2 regions of the Pediococcus ethanolidurans genome follow, and region 2 is predicted to be linked to the other one. Evidence: riboswitches for the same ligand, from Rfam matches in the RefSeq annotation. Region 2 holds a riboswitch; the other holds the start of a gene.
The links. Region 2 has a riboswitch for lysine ahead of lysA (diaminopimelate decarboxylase). Riboswitches for the same ligand answer to the same signal wherever they lie in the genome.
Positions count from the first base shown of each region.

Region 1: it holds a riboswitch for lysine, as region 2 does, so the genes downstream of both, AB3219_RS10520 (amino acid permease) here and lysA (diaminopimelate decarboxylase) in region 2, are expected to answer to the same signal.

Region 1 covers NZ_OZ061250.1:2,102,826-2,113,954, forward strand. The annotation lists gene AB3219_RS10460 (CtsR family transcriptional regulator) at 1-108, opposite strand, end outside; tRNA gene AB3219_RS10465 (tRNA-Pro) at 254-327, opposite strand; tRNA gene AB3219_RS10470 (tRNA-Pro) at 384-457, opposite strand; tRNA gene AB3219_RS10475 (tRNA-Arg) at 583-656, opposite strand; tRNA gene AB3219_RS10480 (tRNA-Leu) at 666-751, opposite strand; tRNA gene AB3219_RS10485 (tRNA-Gly) at 773-844, opposite strand; tRNA gene AB3219_RS10490 (tRNA-Thr) at 856-928, opposite strand; tRNA gene AB3219_RS10495 (tRNA-Leu) at 956-1,037, opposite strand; tRNA gene AB3219_RS10500 (tRNA-Lys) at 1,055-1,127, opposite strand; tRNA gene AB3219_RS10505 (tRNA-Val) at 1,131-1,203, opposite strand; gene serS (serine--tRNA ligase) at 1,318-2,595, opposite strand; gene AB3219_RS10515 (deoxynucleoside kinase) at 2,879-3,511, opposite strand; gene AB3219_RS10520 (amino acid permease) at 3,640-5,109, opposite strand; lysine riboswitch at 5,229-5,413, opposite strand; gene AB3219_RS10525 (Rrf2 family transcriptional regulator) at 5,465-5,995, opposite strand; gene AB3219_RS10530 (GNAT family N-acetyltransferase) at 5,982-6,542, opposite strand; gene AB3219_RS10535 (LCP family protein) at 7,534-8,706, shown strand; gene AB3219_RS10540 (ISL3 family transposase) at 8,725-10,008, opposite strand; gene AB3219_RS10545 (GW dipeptide domain-containing protein) at 10,337-11,129, opposite strand, start outside.
Region 2 covers NZ_OZ061250.1:202,198-213,326, forward strand. The annotation lists gene AB3219_RS00975 (MFS transporter) at 1-748, shown strand, start outside; gene AB3219_RS00980 (aspartate-semialdehyde dehydrogenase) at 1,142-2,209, opposite strand; gene AB3219_RS00985 (aminotransferase class I/II-fold pyridoxal phosphate-dependent enzyme) at 2,242-3,435, opposite strand; gene dapB (4-hydroxy-tetrahydrodipicolinate reductase) at 3,455-4,231, opposite strand; gene dapA (4-hydroxy-tetrahydrodipicolinate synthase) at 4,224-5,150, opposite strand; gene AB3219_RS01000 (N-acetyldiaminopimelate deacetylase) at 5,166-6,326, opposite strand; gene dapD (2,3,4,5-tetrahydropyridine-2,6-dicarboxylate N-acetyltransferase) at 6,339-7,049, opposite strand; gene lysA (diaminopimelate decarboxylase) at 7,169-8,473, opposite strand; lysine riboswitch at 8,581-8,764, opposite strand; gene AB3219_RS01015 (aspartate kinase) at 9,007-10,401, shown strand; gene dapF (diaminopimelate epimerase) at 10,391-11,129, shown strand, end outside.

The sequences.
Region 1 (11,129 bases), 1.9 Mb from region 2:
ATCAAACAAATCAGCAATTTCTGAGCGTCGAATCTCAATTTCTTCCGAATCTGCTAAAATTTGTTTTAAATATTTTTCAATGATATCGGAAATATTTTGTCCTTGCACTTCGCACACCCTTTCTCGCATCTTTGACTAATGTTGACTTTCATTATACGAAACTCTCATTAAAAAGCAAAGTTTTTTGTACCGCCGTTTTTTAGAAACCAAAAAAACACCATGCAATCGACTGATTGATGGTGTTATTTACAAGTCGGGAAAACAGGATTTGAACCTGCGACCCCCACGTCCCGAACGTGGTGCTCTACCAAGCTGAGCTACTTCCCGCTGGTTTTTATTAAGTTGTTGGACTTTAGGGAAACCCTCAGAGTTCACCTACTCAATCGGGAAAACAGGATTCGAACCTGCGACCCCCTGGTCCCAAACCAGGTGCTCTACCAAGCTGAGCTATTTCCCGTTGTAATTCAAAATTCCCTCTAAAAACGCATTAACGTAAAATGCCAACTTGTAAACGAATTACAGTTGGCATTTTATGATTTTTCAGTCAGTATCTACTGCTTAAACAGTTAATTCTGAGGGGGATGCACCCAGTAGGAGTCGAACCTACAACCTTCTGATTCGTAGTCAGACACTCTATCCAATTGCGCTATGGGTGCTTATCTAAATGCCGAGGACCGGGATCGAACCGGTACGGTCATCACTGACCGCAGGATTTTAAGTCCTGTGCGTCTGCCAATTCCGCCACCCCGGCAACGTTTGTAGATATCTACAAAGCGGAAGACGGGATTCGAACCCGCGACCCCCACCATGGCAAGGTGATGTTCTACCACTGAACTACTTCCGCATAGTTGCTAATGCCGACTAGAGGATTCGAACCTCCGACCCCCTGTTTACAAGACAGATGCTCTGCCAACTGAGCTAAGTCGGCTAATTAATAAAAAATATTAATTAGAAGTGCGGGCGAAGGGACTCGAACCCTTACATCTTTCGATACAAGAACCTAAATCTTGCGCGTCTGCCAATTCCGCCACGCCCGCAATGCTTATTTGTAAAATGAGCCGTGGCAGCCTCGAACTGCCGACCCTCTGATTAAAAGTCAGATGCTCTACCAACTGAGCTAACGGCTCAAATGGAGGATACAGGGCTCGAACCTGTGACCCTCTGCTTGTAAGGCAGACGCTCTCCCAACTGAGCTAATCCTCCATCAAACGACAACTACATAATATTATCATTGACTCTCACTAATTGTCAATAAGATTTTATAGTTATCGTAAAAATATCCACTATGAATTATATTTATTCATTCAAACTCACAGTTTACTTTGTAATTTTTGTAATGCCACCCATATAAGGAACTAATACTTCTGGAATTGTCACTGTTCCATCTTCATTTTGATAGTTTTCTAGAATTGCAGCTACTGTTCTTCCAACTGCTAAACCAGAGCCGTTTAGTGTATGAACATACTGTAATTTGCCATTCTCATCCCGATATCTAATCTGAGCACGACGCGCCTGAAAGTCAGTACAGTTTGAACAACTTGAAATTTCACGATACATGTTTTGTGCCGGAATCCAAACCTCTAGATCGTGTGTCATAGCTGCTGTAAAGCTCATATCACTCGTTGTTAAAGTAATCACGTGATAAGGCAACTTCAACAGTTTAAGTAAACTCTCAGCTTGATTAGTGAGCTTTTCAAGTTCGTTCCATGAGTCCTCAGGTTTCGTAAATTTAACCATTTCTACCTTATTAAACTGATGCATTCTAATTAGGCCACGGGTATCACGACCAGCACTCCCTGCTTCAGAACGAAAAGCTGGTGATAAGGCTGTTTCATTAATTGGTAAAGCATCCTCATCCAAAATTTCATTGCGATGAAAGTTGACTAATGGCACTTCAGCCGTTGGAATCAAAGTTAAATCACTATCTTGAATTTCATAGCCGGCGTGATTCTCCTTGAACTTTGGAAATTGTCCAGTACCAAACATCGATTCATCATTGACCATGTAAGGCGTGATCATTTCGGTATAACCTGCTTTATCATTTTGATCCAAGAAGAAGTTATAAACGGCACGTTCTAGTTTGGCACCCAAACCTACATAATAAACAAAGCGACTTCCTGAAACCTTAGCAGCCCGTTCAAAATCTAAAATACCTAAGCTTTCGCCAATTTCCCAATGAGGCTTTGGTTTAAAGGTAAATTCACGAGGTTTTCCTACTTTACGTAGTTCAACACTTCCCTCTTCAGTTAAACTAATCGGAACATCTTGATTAGGAATATTGGGCAGATGAGCAGCCATGTCTTGCACCTGGTCGGTGAGTACTTGAAGTTGTTGATCAAGTTCTTTGATTTCACCACTGACCTTACGCATTTCTGTAATTTGATCAGTCGCATCTTCTTTTTGACGTTTAAGCAAAGAAATTTGGTCTGAAACTTCATTACGTGTCTTTTTTAAATTTTCACTTTCTACAATTAAATCACGTCGTTTTTGATCCACATCTAATAACTTATCGATTTCTTTTGGATCGATTCCCCGTGTACCTAATCGTTCTTTCACAAAATCTGGATTGTTACGAATATTTTTTAAATCTAACATGGTTTATATCCTCCTTATTTTTGTAAACATAATAAAAAGACCTTTCTCATCCCATCAATTGGGACGAAAAAGGTCTTTTTTTCGCGGTACCACCCAAGTTTGCTGTCGCTAGCACCCTCACTTAAGTTTAACGACCGCAGCCGTGTGAAATTACTCACCCGTTTTTATTCACCGGAGTTTCGATTGATAGCTCTCACTAACTCTATCTCGCTTTAAATCTACTTTATGTGAATTTACGTTTACTTATTAACCTAATCATAACCGAAACTAATTCAATAGACAACTAAATTTCGGCAATTTTTTCATCAATTATTTGAATTACTTTCTGACGCGCGTTAGGATCCTCCACAAAATCAAACTGATCACCATCAATTTGAATTTTAGGACTTTCATTATAATTGTCATACCACTCCGTATAACGATTATTCAAATCACGATAATACTCGTACAAACTTGGATCATTATCAATTTGTTCGTACGACCGTCCTCGTTTTTTGATCCGTGTTAGCATCGTGTCAAATGAAATATTAATATCAATTAACAGATCTGGATTCTTTTGATAATGAGTTTCCGGAAGTTCTTCCATCATATTCGTTAAAAGTGAATCATAAATCTGAACTTCAGTACTAGTTGCCCGACCCAAATCTGCATTCAGATGAAAAAGCAGCGAGTCTTCATAAATCGAACGATCCATCACACTATTTTTAGTCTGAAAAGCTTCCTTGATACCATCTAAACGTTGATTTAAAAAATAGATCTGAAGCAGAAATGCGTAACGTTTAGGATCTTTATAAAAAAGTGGCAAGATCTTGTTATCATCCACTGATTCATAAAAAGCTTTTGTACCTAAATGTTGTGACAAAATTTCTGTTAACGTTGTTTTTCCTGCGCCGATTGGTCCTGACAATGCAATCATTCAAAGTTCCCCTTTATTCCTGTTTTGATACTATATATTGTAGCATGATTTCAAGCAAAGACAACATGTAGTTTATGTTTTTCAAACGAAAAAACATTTGAATTTATACAGCGCCTTACATTATACACTTATTTTTGTGCTTTTCGACCCTTTAAAATAAAATCAGGTTGCGTTAAATCGACTTCATCCAGCGGAATCATATGGGTGTGATACTTCAACTTATAATACGTATATAACACAATAAATATGGGAACACTCATATAACTAATTCCAATTGCTTCCCAGTTAAATGTCGCAAACGAGTGAATGTCCTGACCTGCAATCACCAGCAAACAAAGAACAAAGGCAAATATAGGACCAAACGGAAACCACTTAGCATGATATTTTAGTTCATCCAATTGATGGCCCTGTTTAACAAACGCTCTTCGGAAACGAAAATGAGAAATTGCAATGCCTAACCACGCAATAAATCCGGTTAGACCACTAGCTGCTACCAACCACATATAGATTTCTGGTCCTGCAATACTAGAAATAAATGTTAAAGCGCCCACAATTGTGGTGCCAATAAGTGCCATCAACGGAATTCCACGTTTTGTCGTCAAACTAAACGTTTTAGGTGCATATCCTTCTAAGGCCATTGAGTACAGCATACGGGTTGATGCGTACATACCAGAATTAGCAGATGAAATAACCGAAGTTAAAATAACGGCATTCATCACACTTGCAGCTCCTGCCAAACCAGCCCGTCGAAATACAAGTGTGAAGGGACTAATTTTGACATCACTTGCCGATGAACCTAACAAATCCGGACTTGTGTACGGGATAATGCAGGCAATAACAAAAATTGAAAGAATGTAGAATAATAAAATTCGCCAAAAAACCTGGTTAATTGCTTTAGGGACACTTTTTTCTGGTGTTGCCGATTCACCGGCCGTAATTCCGATTAGTTCCGTTCCCTGAAATGAGAATCCGGCAACAACGAAAACACTTAAGATCATTGGAATACCACCGACAAATGGTGCTTTTTTATAAGTGAAATTATTTAAGTAAGTTGCGTGACCACCCATAATTCCAAAAATAACGGCCACACCGATAACCAAAAAGATGATTACGGTAATAACCTTAATTAAGGCCATCCAGTATTCCGTTTCACCAAAAGCTTTGACCGTCAGTGCATTAACTACAAAAATTAGAATCAAGGCCACACTGCTCCAAACCCATCCGGGTACACTGGGTAACCAGAACTTCATCACAATAGAGACAGTACTAATATCAACTGCCAACGTAATTGCCCAATTAAACCAGTAATTCCATCCCATCGCAAATCCCAGTGCAGGATCCACATATTTTGTTGAGTAGGTTGCAAACGATCCTGAAACCGGCATATAAGTTGCCATTTCTCCCAAGCTCGTCATCAAAAAGTAAACCATAATACCCATCGCAACGTAGGCGATCAATGCCCCAGCTGGTCCTGCCTCTGAAATTGCGGACCCACTAGCTACAAATAATCCGGTTCCGATACTACCACCAAGTGCGATCATGGAAATATGCCGTGTTTTCAATGATCGATCAATCGAATGATTCTCTTTTTCTGCCATAAAAATAGTTCCTCCTTAAATTTCGAATTAAAAAGGCAATCTTATTTTTAACCAATAAAAAAAGCCCCTTTGTATAACAAAATCGCCATACAAAAAGACTTACTAAATTTCTCAGTCAAATCGTAGATAGCGCCCCGTGATGATTTCAACTCATCACGACAGTCTCTGATTTATTGAATCAGAACCCAACTTAAAACTGAAAAAGCAGCCTTAAGTTTCGGCCAAACACCCTTTTGCGACTTGTCTTCAATGCTTTTTCATCTACAAGTCGTGACTGATGAGTTTGGCAACCTCTTCTTTCGATATGAATCAATTATATACAAGCAAGGTAGTTCTGGCAACCGTCATTTCGTACCTACACTTGTTTTGTGTCCTTAATTTTTTCTTTTAATTGTTGAAAATGTTCATGCAAATCTACATCAGGAGCATTCCAATCAATACCAGGTTCCGCGGGCTTTCCCATAATTTTAACCAAGACATCATTTAAGCTCTGATCTTTGAGATAATCTCGCCAAAGATTATCAGCTTGTTGAAATGTATCGTTCAAAACGTTTTTTCCACGTTCCGCAATAGGACGAGCCTCTGAAAAAACATTTTCAATGAAGCCCATATCTGGATATGTTTTAATTGGTCCTTCGCTTGCTTCAACAATATCCAGCAAAGAGATCTCTTTTGGACTCTTGGCTAATCGAAAACCGCCATTGTTTCCAGGAATCGAAGTTACCAATCCAGCGATAACTAGTTTACGCATAATTTTTCGTAGATATGCTTCTGAGCCAGTCAATCGTTCGTGAATCACAGCCGTTGTTAGCAGGATTGAACGATCCTGTGTGCACAGTAGCGCAATAATACATGCCGCTTGTTCAAATCCTTTAGTGAGTTGCATAATGTCCACCCTCCATAAATGCTTGTGCTGTTAACTGATAATAACTCTCTTGTTGAGGAAACGGATTCAGCACACTTCTTGGTAAAGTTTGTTCCCCAATTTTTTTAAAATTAAAATATTCTAAAACTGCTACAGAACGGCTATTTTTTGAATACGTACTTGCCGTTACAATTCGATCCGGGTGTTCTTGAAAAAGGTGCCTCAAAACAGCTTGAACAGCCTCTTTCATATAGCCATTTCCCCAAAAATCTTGATTGAGCATATAACCTAACTCTAATTTTTGGGAATCCTGCTCTTGCTTATCATTTACAACTGGATATAATCCAACGCTGCCAATAACCTTTGCGGTCGTTTTTAAAGTAACTGCCCAAATGTTTGCTTGCATCAGTTGCTGTAAAAAATAATCACTCTCAAAAGCATTAGCTGCAACTCGAAAGCCCGCCATTTTTGCTATTTTTTCATTTTCTACAACGGCTCTTAAATCAGCTAAATCTGTCGCTACAAACGACCGTAAATTTAGCCTTGATGTATTAATCTTTTTATTCACAGTGTTCCTCATTTATTATAATTCAAGATACCTTACAAAACTAAAGGCTAAAAGTACAAAAATCACTTCAATAACTGCTGTTAAACGACTTAGTTCACCAACAGTAGTCTAACTGCCGTCCTCCGGCTCACCTGGTCTGGAACGGGGTGGGCACGATTTGAAGCCAAGAAGTACACTTGTCTTCAAACTCGGCCTTATTCTAAGTAATAAATTACTAAGAATAATTTCACCCCTGAGACCAATCGCCTCCGGACTAAGAACGTTTGATGTTAAATAATGTTCAGTAATATTGATGTCGCAACTTTTATATCGATGTGTTGGTAGCAAAGATTAGACTTAGTCTGGAAGCAAATGGGCTCAGTAGTGACGTTTATCTTAGCGGTCTTCGCTTAGATAAAGGCCGAACTTGGAGACGTGGTTTGCGGCTCTAAGTCGTGCCCACTACTACGCAAAGAAGAATGATTTTCGTTCCGAAAATCTTGATGCTCCGTACGATGTCGATTCTTGTGGCCAAGACCGCCGCAAGAGCTCGCACTACGTTCCAGTCCAAATTTGCTGGAAGACGGCATTTAAATCTAATTTTGTTACCATGAACGTCTTTATATCAGGCAACGAAATGTGTTTTTGTACTTTCAATCTTTAGTTACAAAATTAAAAACTATAATTTAAAACAGTCTCAGGTATAAGAATACCAGAATTTGTTTCCATAATGTACTTTTTTTGTCCACTTACCAAATAATTCGATTAATTATTTTTTTGAATTTTAGAAAAAGCTTTTTTTCCTCAAATAATTGAATAATAGAAATTATCGTTTTGATACGATTAGCTCATCATCCTGAGAATGAACATTCAGAATAGCCTAAAAATGTTATATACTCTTTATGTTTAAAAAAAGATTAAATCAATTTAAAAATAAAGCTTATTTAGCAATAATTCGGTATACTATATCAAGTGTTCACTTTAATTAATAATTGCTTCAGGAGGCAAAACAATGAATGAGAACCAAACGCCTAAAAGATCCGACCTGCACAACCATTTTAATGTCCCCCCGACTCGTACAGAAATGCATCAAAATATGGAAAATCGTGAACCGAACAAACGGCCACGAAGACCAAGACGCAAACGTTTCATCATTGCAATCGTGGGAATTTTAGTTATTGCGATCGGCGTGTTTGGTGCCTACAAATGGTACTCTGCAAAAAATGCGGCCAACTCCGTTTTTAATAGTGCCAATATTCAAAAGGCGCGTGATGTGTCTGCCGTTATCAAGAAGAATAAACCGATTTCAATTCTTCTACTAGGTACAGATACCGGTGCACTAGGCCGTAATTATCGAGGCCGAACAGACACAATCATCATTGCAACGCTAAATCCGAAAAAGAAAAAAATGACTTTAACAAGTATTCCGCGTGATACGGCCCTTTCAATTCCAGGCTACACGCAATATGCACCTTCCAAATTAAATGCCGCTTATTCTTTTGGTGGCACTGGTACAAGTATTAAATCTATTCAGCAGCTCTTAGATGTACCGATCGACTTTTATGGTTTGATCAACATGGGTGGTTTGGAAAAAATCGTCAATGGTGTCGGTGGCGTAACAGTATCTCCAACACTAACCTTTAAATATGGTGCCGCAAACGTGGTCAAAGGCAAAAAGATCCATTTAGGTGGAAAAGCGGCTTTAGACTATTCTCGAATGCGAGATGATGATCCACAAGGTGATTATGGTCGACAAAAACGTCAACGACAAATATTAATGGACATTCTAAGAAAAAGTGATTCTTTAACCACCTTGCTTAGTCAAAGTTTCCTATCTTCTATTAAAAAGCAAACTCAAACTGATTTAACCTTTGATGAAATCGTCGCACTTTCGACAAAATATCGTGTGGCGACACATCATCTTAAGTCCACTCACTTACAAGGCACAACGCAACTGATCAGCGGACAAGATTATGAAGTTGCTAGTCAAACAGAAATGCAACGGGTCACAAACTTTATTCGTAAGGGATTGGATCTTGGTCATAAATCAACTGGAACGGCTAATTTAACCAGTGTCACAACTGGCACAACAGATCAATCGAGTTACACAGATACAACCCAAAGTAATCAAAATAGTCAGTATTACACAAAAATGGGCTCTTTGTCAAATCCTGTTGATGAATAGCTTTTACAGAGTTGAAAGTCATGCGACTTTCAACTCTGTTTTTTTCATTGGTTTTGTTCTCATTTGCCGTAACTTAATACGTGAAATCATATGATGGTAATTACGGAATCCAAATGCTGTGCGTTGAATTTGTTTAATCATTCGATTCATGCCTTCGACTGGGCCATTCGTATAGTCCGATTCACTGGCGTTGAGTACAACCACTAAGTTCTTTTTGAACGTTTGAAACACTGCTTTCATGTAGGGACTTATATTTTGATTTGTATATAGATCTTCCACAAGCTTGTCTTTGTCTTGATTCTTAAGGTTTTCCATGATGCTTTGCATCGACTCGTACGATGCTTTAAGTTCTTCGTTAATTGTCAGTCCTTGTTCTACACGTTCTAGTTGTGTGAGTTGTTTTCGCAGGTGTCGGTCATAAAAGACATGTTCCTCATCTAGATTTCCGGCATACTTCAAATAAAGCCGCCAGGTGAACTTTAACGTGCGATATTCATAGGATCTTTTATTGTACTTTTTCATGGTTTGCACCCGAGTTTGATTAAAAGCTCGAGTCATCATTGCAACGATGTGAAAGCGGTCGATCACAATTTTTGCCTGCGGAAACATTGCCTTGGCAATGTCTTGATAGTAACTATTTAGATCTACGGTAACTGTTTTGACACGTGCTCGAACACTTGCTGGAAATTGTTTAAAATAATCAGTAATACTTTGCTTGAATCGGTCTGGCAGAATTTGTTGAATTTCGTGCTCACCAGCGCCATTAATACAGATGAAATGGAGCCGACCACTAATTCCTCTAAATTCATCCATGGCGAGATGAACCGGTAGATAGTTAAGATTTCTGCGAAATAAGTCATCATAGTTGTCTAAGTAACGACAGACAGTGCTAGCTGATATGCCGGCATCGATCGCAATGCTAGCTTGAGTGCGGTCGTCTTGTAGACTCATAAACACTTTCTGACGCGTGGCTCGGGAGATACAACAGTACTTGTCTACCACATCAGAAGTAGCCATAAACGACGCTTTACAATTACGACAAATGACGCGTTCTTTATGGAGTTCCAAATAAACTGGTTCACTCGCATTCGCTGCCAGATAGGTCACGCGTGATACGTAGTGTCCATTATGACTTAGCTCGCAAAAGCCACAGTTAGCGCAATGTTTCTGGTCGAACTTAACCGTGGCTATATATACTTTTGCGCGCTTAGCTTTAATCACTTGATAGTTATATTTGTAAAAAACTACATTTGGGTCTTTAATACTGAGCGCAAATTTTATATTATTATCTACAGGGTCCATAAGTTTTCACGTCCTTTAAAAAAGATGCTGTAGTGGGTGGATTTTTTAGGTGCGAGGCTTATGGGCCTTTTTTATTTTGCACTAAAAAATCCTGCTAATAGATTACCATGTTAAGTAAGCTATCAACAGGAAAAAGTATAGAACCCAAAAATGAGGCGGAAATAATTTTTCCGTCTCATTTTTTGTCTATTTGATTATAACTGAAGATTGAAAGTAACAAACTGACTCAAGTTACTGCTATTAAACGACTTGACTCACCAAGTTAACTTGTCGTCCTCCGATGCATCCATCCTGGAACAGGCTTGGCATGATTTATTTTTGAAACAAATCACTTCAGTGCACTTCCATAAATCCAGCCAATTTCTTTACCATCATAATAACAACGATAGTACGGTGTTTTAACATCCGTTCGATAAGCAATGTTATCAATCGTGACTTTTTTACCAACGTATTCATTTTCAAGATGCAGGCGTTTAACCGTATACTTACTTGCCGTAACGTGATTCAAAAAGTCATGTCCCGTTACTGGAACAACCGTCATTGTTTTATTAATTGTTTGATAGCTAACGTGTACAGCTAAAGCCCCACCGTAAATCCAGCCAATTCGTTTACCGTTGTACGCACAACGGTAATAGGGTGTTTTAGTTCCATCTCGATAAGCAATGTTATCAATCGTGACCGTTTTACCAGCATATGTCTTACCATAATGCAGTAACTTATTTGTGTACATACTGCTTGTCACATGATTATAAAAATCATGACCGGGAGTTACTTTAACATCCATCGTTTTAGCAGTTGCGGTATAAGTTACATGTTTAGCAAGTCCAGCGCCATAGATCCAGCCAATTTCTTTGCCTTGATAATATGCTCGATAGTACAGTGTTCCTGTGCCATCCCGTTTACCGGTGCAATCAATTTGAACTGTCTTTCCTGCATACGTTTTACCAGAATTCAAACGCTTAACGGTGTATTTACTTTCGGGAACGTGATTATAAAAATCATGCCCAGGATTGGTTTTAACATCCATCGTTAAACTTGTATTCGTATACTTCACATTTTTGACTTTCATTCCGTCATAATAATTTTTAACTAATTGATAAAACTCGGCCATTGTGTAGCCT
Region 2 (11,129 bases):
CTCTATTCATGGCTGGAATAGTTCAAATTTTTGGGCTTTTTTAATCCTTGGTCTGCTTGCGGGTGGTCTGTACGTCTGGCATGCCCATCATTTTGCCTTTCCATTAATTGATATCAATATCTTTAAGTATCATCGTTTTGTTTTAAGTTTTGTTGCTTATGCACTTTGCCAATTAATTAACATTGGCATGAGTTTTCTACTTCCTAATTTTGGTCAATTAGTGCTCGGTGCAAATTCGTTACTAGCTGGGTTGCTGCTGTTACCAGGTAGTTTGTTACGATTGGTTCTAATGCCTTTTGGTGGCGTTGTCTTAGATAAACATGGTGCTGCGTTACCAATCCTAACTGGAATCAGTGCTTCACTTATTTCCGGCATCTTGTTCTTTAGTTTTCAAGCTAATTTAACGATTCCTCTAATGACCATTTTCTATGCACTTTTCAGTGCCGGATTTTCATTAACTTTCAGTAATCTTCTTACGGATGGAATGAAACAACTGCCCAGCAAACTAAAGAGCGATGGTAATGCAGCTTTTAACGCCATTCAGCAATATTCAGGATCTATCGGTGCTTCATTGATGGCCACGTTTATCTCCATCAGCCAAATGAACGCCCATGGTCTTTCATCAGTAACTGCAACTGCACGAGGAAGCCGAAATGATTTTATTCTGCTGATTGGCATGGAATTGATAATGTTATTCCTTCAACTCATTGATTTTCGAAAACAACGTAAAATAGCAGTAATGCGATAATGTTCGCGTTTTATTTTGATAATATCAACTGTTAGCCGGATTACTTATGATTACATCGTATGAGTATGCGCTTTGAATACTTTTTTCCACCGAGCTTTAGGACAGCTCCTCAAAGCAGCAAAAAAAATATAAGCAAGGCTCCCAGCGGGATACAATCCCGCTTCCACCTTGCTGCTTCTTTATCCTTTTCTCCGCTGAGCATTAGGACAGCTCCACAAAGCAAGCAAGTAAAAATAGTCACACCTTCCGCGGGATTGCGATCCCGCATACGTGCCGACTTCTCTATGCTTTTTCCGCTGAGTATTAGGACAGCTCCACAAAGCAGTCAAAAAAATATAAGCAAGGCTCCCAGCGGGATACGATCCCGCTTCCACCTTGCTTATATTTTTTTGACTACCGCTTTGTTACGCTCACTAGGTTCTTTTCCACCAACTTCTCCGCAATCTGCACCGTATTCCAAGCCGCGCCCTTCAACAAGTTATCCGACACCACCCACATATGGTAGTTGCCCGGATTCTCCTCGTCTGCTCGCACACGCCCCACAAACGTCTCTCGCTTTCCTTCCGCATAAATTGGCTGTGGATACAACTGCTTAGCCGGATCATCCTGCAATACCACTCCAGGCGCCTTTGCCAACAACTGCTGAATCTTTTCTCGGCTCGCATTCTGCTCATCTTTCACTTCAAAGTAAACTGCCTCGCCATGACCAATTCCCACCGGAACTCGCACACAAGTTGCCGTCACCTTAATAGCCTTTGCATCCATATCATCCAACATAATTTTCTTGGTTTCATGAATCATTTTCCATTCTTCATGCGTATAGCCACCATCTTCAAACACATCAATCTGGGGCAACAAATTAAATGCCAATGGATAATGTTTGGCTTCACCCTTCACAGGATAAATGGTACTTGTCATCTCTTCACCATTCAAATGCTGTTGTGCCTGTGCATTCATCTCATTCCACGCCTGCTGGCCAGCACCCGACGCCGCCTGATAGGTTGACACAATCACCTGTTTCAGCCCAAATGCCTGACGAATTGGTTCTAGTGCTACCACCATCTGAATCGTTGAACAATTTGGATTGGCAATAATTCCATGATGGCGTTCCAGTGCCGATTCATTCACTTCAGGAACCACTAATGGCACATCTGGATCCATTCGAAACGCACTTGTATTATCCACGCACACTGCACCACGTTTAACAGCCTCTGGCAAAAAACGTTTTGAAACTGCCCCGCCAGCAGAAGCCAAAACCAAATCAACACCTTCAAAAGAATCTGGGGTGGTCTCTTCAACCGTGATCGGATTCCCTTTAAATGCCAACTGCTTACCAGCCGATCGCGATGAAGCCAAAAATTTCACGGATTTAACCGGGATTGTAGATTGTTCTAATTGTTGAATTAAACGGGTTCCCACAGCACCAGTGGCCCCTAAAATTGCTACATTATATTCTCTCATCTAATTAGCCTTCTTAATTTAACTTTATTTGGTTAGGCAATTGTTGCTTCCGCATCGACAAAGGCCGCCATATTAGCCATGGCCGCATGCAAATCTTCCACACTTGCCGCATAAGAAATCCGAATATAGCCTTCGCCACCAGGTCCAAATGCACTTCCTGGAATCACACCAACTTTACCTTTTTCCGCAAGTTCTGTAGAAAAATCAACTGAGTTTTGTGTATATCTCGCTGGAATTTTAGCAAAGATATAAAAGGCACCCTTAGGTGGAACCGTCTCAAATCCTAATTTGTCCAAACAGTCAATGACATAATCGCGACTCTTCTTATATTGCACGCACATTTCCTTTGGATCATCCAATCCATTTGCCAATGCTTCAGCAGCTGCTGCCTGAGCAGGGTTTGAAGGAGCTGTGACCAAAAACGCATGCATTTTAGCAGCATTTTTAACAAAGTCTGCGGGTGCTGCAATATAACCGACTCGATAACCAGTCATGGCATGTGATTTTGATAAACCATTAATCAAAATTGTTTGTTCTGGAATCATTGCCGCGATTGAATGGTGGGTTACACCATATGTAAGTTCACTATAAATTTCATCTGCCACAACAAACATTGGCCGTTTAGCAATCACATCTGCTAAAGCCTGCAGTTCTTTTTCAGAGTACTCTACACCGGTAGGATTATTAGGATACGTTAAAATTAAAGCCTTAACCGCATCCCCTTCGTGTTCAAGAGTTTCCGTCAGTTTTGCAGCAGTCAACACAAAGTTATCTTTTGAAGTATCCACTTCCACTGGAATACCACCAGCAATTGTCACTAGTGGAACATACAAAGCAAAAGCAGGGGTTGGAATAATGACTTTATCGCCAGGATTTAGCATCGCCGCTAAACTAGCTGCTAATGCTTCTGTTGCACCAATTGTTGCGACAATTTCCGTTTCTGGATCATAGTCTAATCCATGACGTTTTTTCAAAAAACCGCTAATTGCATTTCGTAACGCTGGTGTTCCCTTTTGAGCTGAGTAATGGGAATCATTTTCACGAATACTGCGAATGCCTGCCTCTTTAACATGTTCTGGTGTATTGAATCCAGGTTCGCCAAGAGTCAATTTAACTAATCCAGGAATTCCTGAAATTTTTTGATCAAATGCACGAATACCAGATGGTCCAATTGAGTTTAATTTCTGATTTACTTGTCCTTGTAATGCTGCACTTAACTTAGGCATATTAACCACTCCTTAATTTTTACGATAAAACATTCTCTAAACCAACTGTCAGTTCTTTTAATGCACCAACTTTATGAACAGCAACTGCTACACCCGTCATAAAGGAATCACGTGTAAACGAGTCTTGCCGAATGGTCAGTGCTTCACCTTGGCCACCAAACAAAACCTGTTCGTGCGCAACGTAACCTGGGAGCCGAACTGAATGAATTCGGATACCCTTATAATCGGCACCTCGTGCGCCTTCTAAGGTCTCTTTAAATTTAGGAGCATCATTGGCCTCGCGCACTTCACTTATTTGTTTAGCGGTGCTTAATGCCGTTCCAGACGGTGCATCTAACTTGTCTTCATGATGCATTTCAATAATTTCAACATCTGGGAAATAAGTTGCAGCTTCTTTAGCAAATTTCATTAATAAAACTGCCGAAATGCCAAAGTTAGGCACAATCAGCCCCGCCGTATTTTGTTCTTTAGCGTAAGTTTTTAAATCAGTTACCTGTTGGTCGGTTAACCCACTAGTTCCGATAACTGGTCGAATATGATTTTTCAAAGCAAATTTAGCATTATCAAAAACTCCAGCCGGTGTGCTGAAATCAACCCACACATCTGCTTTAGTGGGCGTAACATTCAAGTTATTAAAAACTTGAACCTCTGTATCTAGCCCATAACTTGTTGGATCAGTATCCGTTGCATCTGGGCTAAACGCACCCACCAGTTTAAAATCAGCCGTTTTTTTGATAAGATTCAGTGTTTTTTGACCCATCGAGCCACGAAAACCAGCAACAATTATTTTAATCATGTTTAACTCCTAACTCGGCTAAATCGCCCTTACTCTCAAGTGCATCATCCTTTAAATCTAATGCCCGGGCCAGCGTTACGCGTTCTGCGCTATTCAAAGATAGAATTGGTAACCGGCACCCACCAACATGATAACCCTGAGCATTTAAAACAGCTTTTACTGGAGAAGGTGACGGATACAAGAACAAAGCCTGCATCTTGGGTATTAATTTACGCTGTAATTCACCAGCCAACGCTGTGTTACCAGCATAAAATGCATCAAGCATTTGGCGCATATCGTGTCCATAAACGTGAGCAGCTACTGAAACTACACCTTGTGCACCAATGGCAATTCCAGGTAATGCCTGCGCATCTTCACCTGTGTAAACCATGAAATCATCCGGTGTATTTTGAACTAAGTACGCTAAATCTTCCAAAGATGTACATTGTTTAACGGCCTGAATATTAGGATGTTGAGCAAGTTTGACAACTGTGTCATTTGCCATTGTGACCCCGGTACGACCGGGAATATTATAAATTACTACGGGGATTGGTGATGCATCAGCCACCGTGGTAAAGTGAGCAACCATCCCTCGTTGATTAGGTTTATTGTAATAAGGCACCACCACTAAAGCCATATCAATCCCACTGATTTGACCAACTTCTTTTGTAAATTCAGTGGTTTGTAAAGTATTATTACTACCAGTACCTGCAATAACGGGTACCCGACCAGCCACAATTTTAGCAAACCTTGTGTACAACTCTATTTTTTCATCATGAGTTAAATTGGGGGTTTCACCCGTAGTTCCGCCAATAATGAAGCCGTGACTACCAGTTTTCAGTAAGTGATTAGTCAATGTTTCAAGAGCATCAAAATCAATTCGATTTTGGTCATTAAAAGGTGTCACAATGGCCGTTAAAATATCTGCATTTTTAAACATTCGTATTCTTCCCTCCTAATTTTCTTTTTCTTGCATGCGATTTAATAGAAATCCTTTAATTGCCTGAATTCCAATTTGAATAGCTTTGGGATTGGGTCTTAACGTTGCAGAATGCAACTGGGAATTATCTTCCACGCCCAACCAAAACATTGTTCCCGGAAATTTAGCTAATAGATAACCAAAGTCTTCTCCGGTCATTGCAGGTTTAGTTTCTATAAATTGCACATTTTTAGCATTTTTCATATAAGTGATGAAATTACGTGTCAACTCAGGATCATTTTCTACTGGCCAATAACCGCCTTGATTAAGTTTGACGACCACTTTTGCTTGATAACTTTGGGCAATACCATCCGCAACTTCTTGAATGCGTTGATCAATATGTTCAATCATTTTTTGTGTCAGTCCCCGAATGGTTCCTTCAAGATGAGCTTGACCAGCAATCACATTACGAATGCTGCCCGCGTCAAACTTACCAAAAGTAATCACGCCACCTTCAATGGGATCAACACTTCGTGAAACAATCGTCTGAATCTGATTGATAAACTGACTAGCCGCAACCACCATGTCATTAGCATTCTGTGGAAAAGCCGCATGGCCACCTTTTCCATAGAAATCCACATCCACTTCTGTCGTTCCGGCAAACAACGTTCCCATCCGACAGCCAATCGCACCCGTTGGTAGATCTGGATTATCGTGTAATCCATAAAATTCATCAGGACACCATTTGTTCGTGAAAATTTGTTTTTCGTAGGCCGTTTTGCCACCGTTCAAACTTTCTTCAGCTGGTTGAAAGAAAAATAACAGATTGTCTTTGGGTTGCTGGCTAGCAAAATAGCTTAATAACCCGAGTGCCACCGTCATGTGAATGTCATGTCCACAAGCATGCATGACTTGGGGATGTTTTGAAGCAAACGGTAATCCCGTCTGTTCTTCAACTGGCAAACCATCAATATCGCTTCGATAGCCAATTGTGCGTTTGGGGTCACTACCATGAACTAAAACGAGTAACGCAGTTGGCATTTCTTTGGGCGTTTGAACTTCTAGATAAGTTTGTTCAAATTGCTGGACCGTTTTTTTAAGAAAAGCATGGGTTTCTGTTTCCTGCATTGCCAACTCAGGAATTTGGTGCAAACTTTGATAGATTTTCACTAACTGCGGTTCTGTTAACGTCATTATTTAGCCATCCCCTTACAGTTTTCTTAATGTATCCTCAAGCTCTGTTTTTGAACGGGTTTGATCATCAATATCTTTCATTTTACGAGCTGGCACGCCAGCCACCATTGTGTAAGGTGCAACGTCATGCGTCACTACAGCTCCAGCAGCCACAACAGCACCTTCACCAACATGGACACCTTCCAGTACAACTGCATTGGCACCGATCATGACGTTATCATCAACTCGTACTGGTTGTGCTGAAGCTGGTTCAACCACCCCAGCTAATACCGTTCCGGCACCAATATGAGCGTGTTTACCTACGATGGCACGACCACCCATTACAACGCCCATATCAATCATCGTATCTTCGCCAACTTCAGCCCCGATATTGATTAAAGCTCCCATCATAATCACTGCATTGTCACCAATGACAACCTGATCACGGATAATGGCACCTGGTTCGATTCGTGCATTGATATTTTTAGTGTCCAACAGCGGTACGGCTGAATTACGACCATCATTTTCAACCTCATAATCTTCAATAACTGCTTTATTAGCTTCAAGGAAAGGTTTAACATCCGTCCAGTCACCAAAAACTGTTCCTGTTTTAGTTTCAATAAACGTTCGAATATTTTTAGGAACGTCAAGTTTAACTAGGTCACCCTTCAAGTAAACCTTCACTGGCGTCTTCTTCTTTGCGTTACTGATAAAATCAATGATTTCACGTGCATCTAACTGTGCCATGAATAAAATCCTTCCTTTATATAAACTTTTTTATTTTCGTAATAACTTCATTATAAAATTCAATGTTTATCTGAACTTTAAAATTTTAAGATCCTTCTACATTATATGGCATTTAAAGGTTAAACAAAACTACAATCCAAACTCACAAGGTCTTGATAGCTTTCGCGTTTAACAATTAATTCTGCCTGTCCTTTTTCTACAAAAACAACGGCGGGTCTTGGATTACGATTATAATTTGAAGCCATGGAATACCCGTATGCACCAGTGGCCAAGAGTGCCAACACTTCACCCGAATGAGATTTAGGCAGTGCTTGTTTTTGAATCAATATATCTCCCGACTCGCAATACTTTCCCGCAATTCTAACTGTTTCTTCTGGTTTGACGTTAACCCGATCTGCCAAAACTGCTTCGTATTGTGCTTCATAAAGCGCGGGACGAATATTATCACCCATGCCACCATCAATGGTCACATAGGGACGAATGCCAGGAACTTCTTTGCGTGATCCCACTGTGTATAAACTGTAACCAGCGGGGCCTGCAATTGAGCGCCCCGGTTCAATCCAAATGGCTGGCATTTTTATTTGTCGCAAACTAACCTGTTTTTGCACCGTTTTTACAATGGCATCAACAAATTGTTCTGGTGCAATTGGGTCGTCCTCCTGGGTATAGCGAATGCCAAAGCCGCCACCCACATTTAAAACGCGGGTTTCAAAGTTAAACTTAGTTTGCCAGTCGGCCGCCAAATCAACCAATTTTTGGGACGCCAACACAAAACCGTTAACCTTAAAAATTTGCGATCCGATGTGCGCATGAATGCCAATCATATCCATATGAGTGTCAGCCAGTACTTGTTGCAAGGCTTGTTGTGCTTGACCAGATCGGATATCAAACCCAAACTTGCTGTCTTCTTGACCAGTTTGGTCATATTTATGCGTATGCGCAGATACCCCTGGTGTTAACCGCAGCATCACTTTAACTGTCTCGTGCTTTGCTTCTAAAATTGCGCTTAAGAGATCAATTTCATGAAAATTATCTAAAATAATAACGCCAATATGATGATCCACAGCCATTTCCAGTTCTTCACGCGACTTGTTGTTACCATGAAAGCTAATTTTTTCCATCGGAAAGTCGGCCTGAATTGCGGTGTAAAGTTCACCACCTGACACCACATCAATGTGTGCGTCTTCTTGATTAACAAGTTGAAACATGCCAACTGTTGCGAATGCTTTGCTTGCATAGCTTACAGCATAAGCAACGTGATTACTCTCAAACACCTTTTTGAAACGTCGAATTTGTTGACGAATAGCAGAAACGTCATAAGCAATTAAAGGTGTGCCATACGTTTTTGCTAAGTCTACGGCATCTGCCCCATCAATCATTAAATGATTCGTTGTATTTACTCGTTGTGTGTGTTGCTCATTCATTTGTTTTTCCCACCAGTTCTAAAATTATTTTGTTAAACAAAAAAGAGATCTTTTTGTTTAGCGCAAACAAAAAGATCCCAGAATGAGTTCATTATTATTCTGTATCAATTGTCGATAGCGCCCCGCAGCCGACATGTTTTGCTGCGACAGTCCGCAATCTCTTAAACTGCGTCCCAGCACACCGAACCTCTATCCAGATCCGACGCTTCGGCAACCGCCCCTTTCACCAGTTTCATCGTTTGATAGAAACTTCACTAGTTACTCTTGTTGGTTGCAACCTCTTAAATTATTAAAAAGCTTATAATACTTCTCACAGATAGTCAAGTCTTGAATTTCATAAAAGTGATTTATCTTGAAGCTTGAAAGTGTCTAATTGTCATTTAACCTCAGTTATTGAAGTGATTTTGATACTTTCAACCTTTGATAATAAAATAATTTAGTTGCTATTAAAAAATAAAATGCTAAAATTCAAAATAACTAATCAAATTCTAATAAAACGGAATTTTTTAAAACTGGAAAGGATTTTTTTAAACATGAAGGTTGTTAAATTCGGTGGTAGCTCATTAGCAGATGGCGCCCATTTTCAAAAAGTAATCTCAATCATTACAGCCGATCCCACTCGCCAAGTCGTGGTTGTTTCCGCGCCTGGCAAACGGTTTGCTGAGGACACCAAGGTTACTGATTTATTAATTGAATACGCACTAACCGTGATAAAACATCAAAATACTGCAGCAATTATTCAAAAAATTGGCCAACGTTACAAAGATATCGGTGATTTTTTCAATCTACCAACTAGACCAATTGAAAAAATCATTAAAAAATTACAGTCGCTTCCTTTTGAATATTACCCCAGCAATTCTTATTTGATGGCAGCATTTAAGGCACACGGTGAACGCCTAAACGCTATGCTACTAACCAGTGTGCTTAAGCATCTTGGTATTGCCGCACGTTTTTTGGATCCTTTTGAAGCAGGAATTATTGTTAGTGACGATCCCAGTAATGCCTCCGTGTTACCGGAAACTTACAAGAATTTGGCTCATTTACAATTTGGTAGTGAAAAATTAATCTTCCCAGGTTTCTTTGGTTTCACCCCTAATGGTCAAATTGCCACCTTCTCACGTGGGGGTTCCGATATTACTGGCGCGATTGTAGCTCGTGGGTTAAACGCACAGTTATATGAAAATTTCACAGATGTGAATGCCATTTATGCGGCAGATCCACGGATTATCAATCATCCCCATGCCATCAAAAAAATGACCTATCGTGAAATGCGCGAACTTTCTTATGCTGGTTTTTCGGTTTTTCATGATGAAGCTATTATTCCAGCTATTGAAGGCCAAGTTCCGATTAACGTTAAAAACACTAACCATCCTGATTTACCAGGCACATTAATCGTACCGGAAAAGGGATTCAAACCTCACAGTACGATTACTGGTGTAGCCAGTTCTGATCGTTTTGCCGCGTTATATTTGCATCGCTATTTGTTAAATAAAGAAGTCGGTTTTACGCTGAAACTATTACAGATATTATATAAATATGATGTTTCTTATGAACATATGCCTTCCGGAATTGACGATCTAACCATAATCTTTGACAAAAATCAGCTAAACAGCGAAACTATTCATGAAATGTGTCATGATATTCAAAACACCTTAAAACCTGATCAGCTCAATTGGATTGATGATTACGCAATTATCATGGTGGTTGGTGAGGGAATGCGTTCTAAAATTGGCACCATTGAAAACATTCTACGTCCCCTTGCCGAAAACGAAATTGGGGTTCATATGATTAATCAGGGCGCTTCAAGAATCTCAATCATGTTAGGCACCAAACAGGCTGATGCAAAAAAAGCCGTTAAACAAATTTATCAACAATTTTTTGAACCCGAAGCCAAGATAAACGAAGGGAGCACTATCTATGCAGATTGACAAAGTTCACGGATCCGAAAATCATTTCTTTTTACTCGATCAAACCCAACTTCAAACTAAGTTATCTGATCAAGAACTGATTAATTTCACTACCAAAATCACTGATTCCAAAACAGGCCTACTGCAAGGTGCAGATGGCGTGCTAGTTGTTGATGAACCAACTCACCAAGATGCTTTGGCACAAATGCGTGTCATCAATGCGGATGGCAGCGAAGCCTCTATGTGTGGTAATGGCTTACGAACTGTTTCCCGTTATTTAGCCAAGAAATTTCAAGTAGACCAATTTAAGGTTCAAACCCTTAATGCTGATCTAAAAGTAAGCAAAGCTGCTGATTTTGCACCTAATGTTCCGGCATTCAGCGTTGAAATTTCGCCAGTTTCATTTGCGGCTGAAAGCCTTCCGTTTCATAATCCTGAGCATCAACAATTAGTTAACGAAACTTGGCCAGAATTATTACCAGAGTTAAAATTCACAGCAGTTGCCGTTCCTAATCCTCATTTAATAAGCTTTGTTTCGGCAGATGAATTGGCCTCAAGCGATTTAGGTACTTTGGGTAAACGACTTAATCAACCTAATTCTTACTTTCCTGATGGTGTAAACGTCAGTTTTGCTCAAATCCTGGGACAAAATAAATTATTTGTTCGCACATTTGAACGCGGAGTTGGTTTCACAAATGCCTGTGGTACCGGCATGTCCGCTACAAGTTTAGCGTTTGCCCTTACTCATC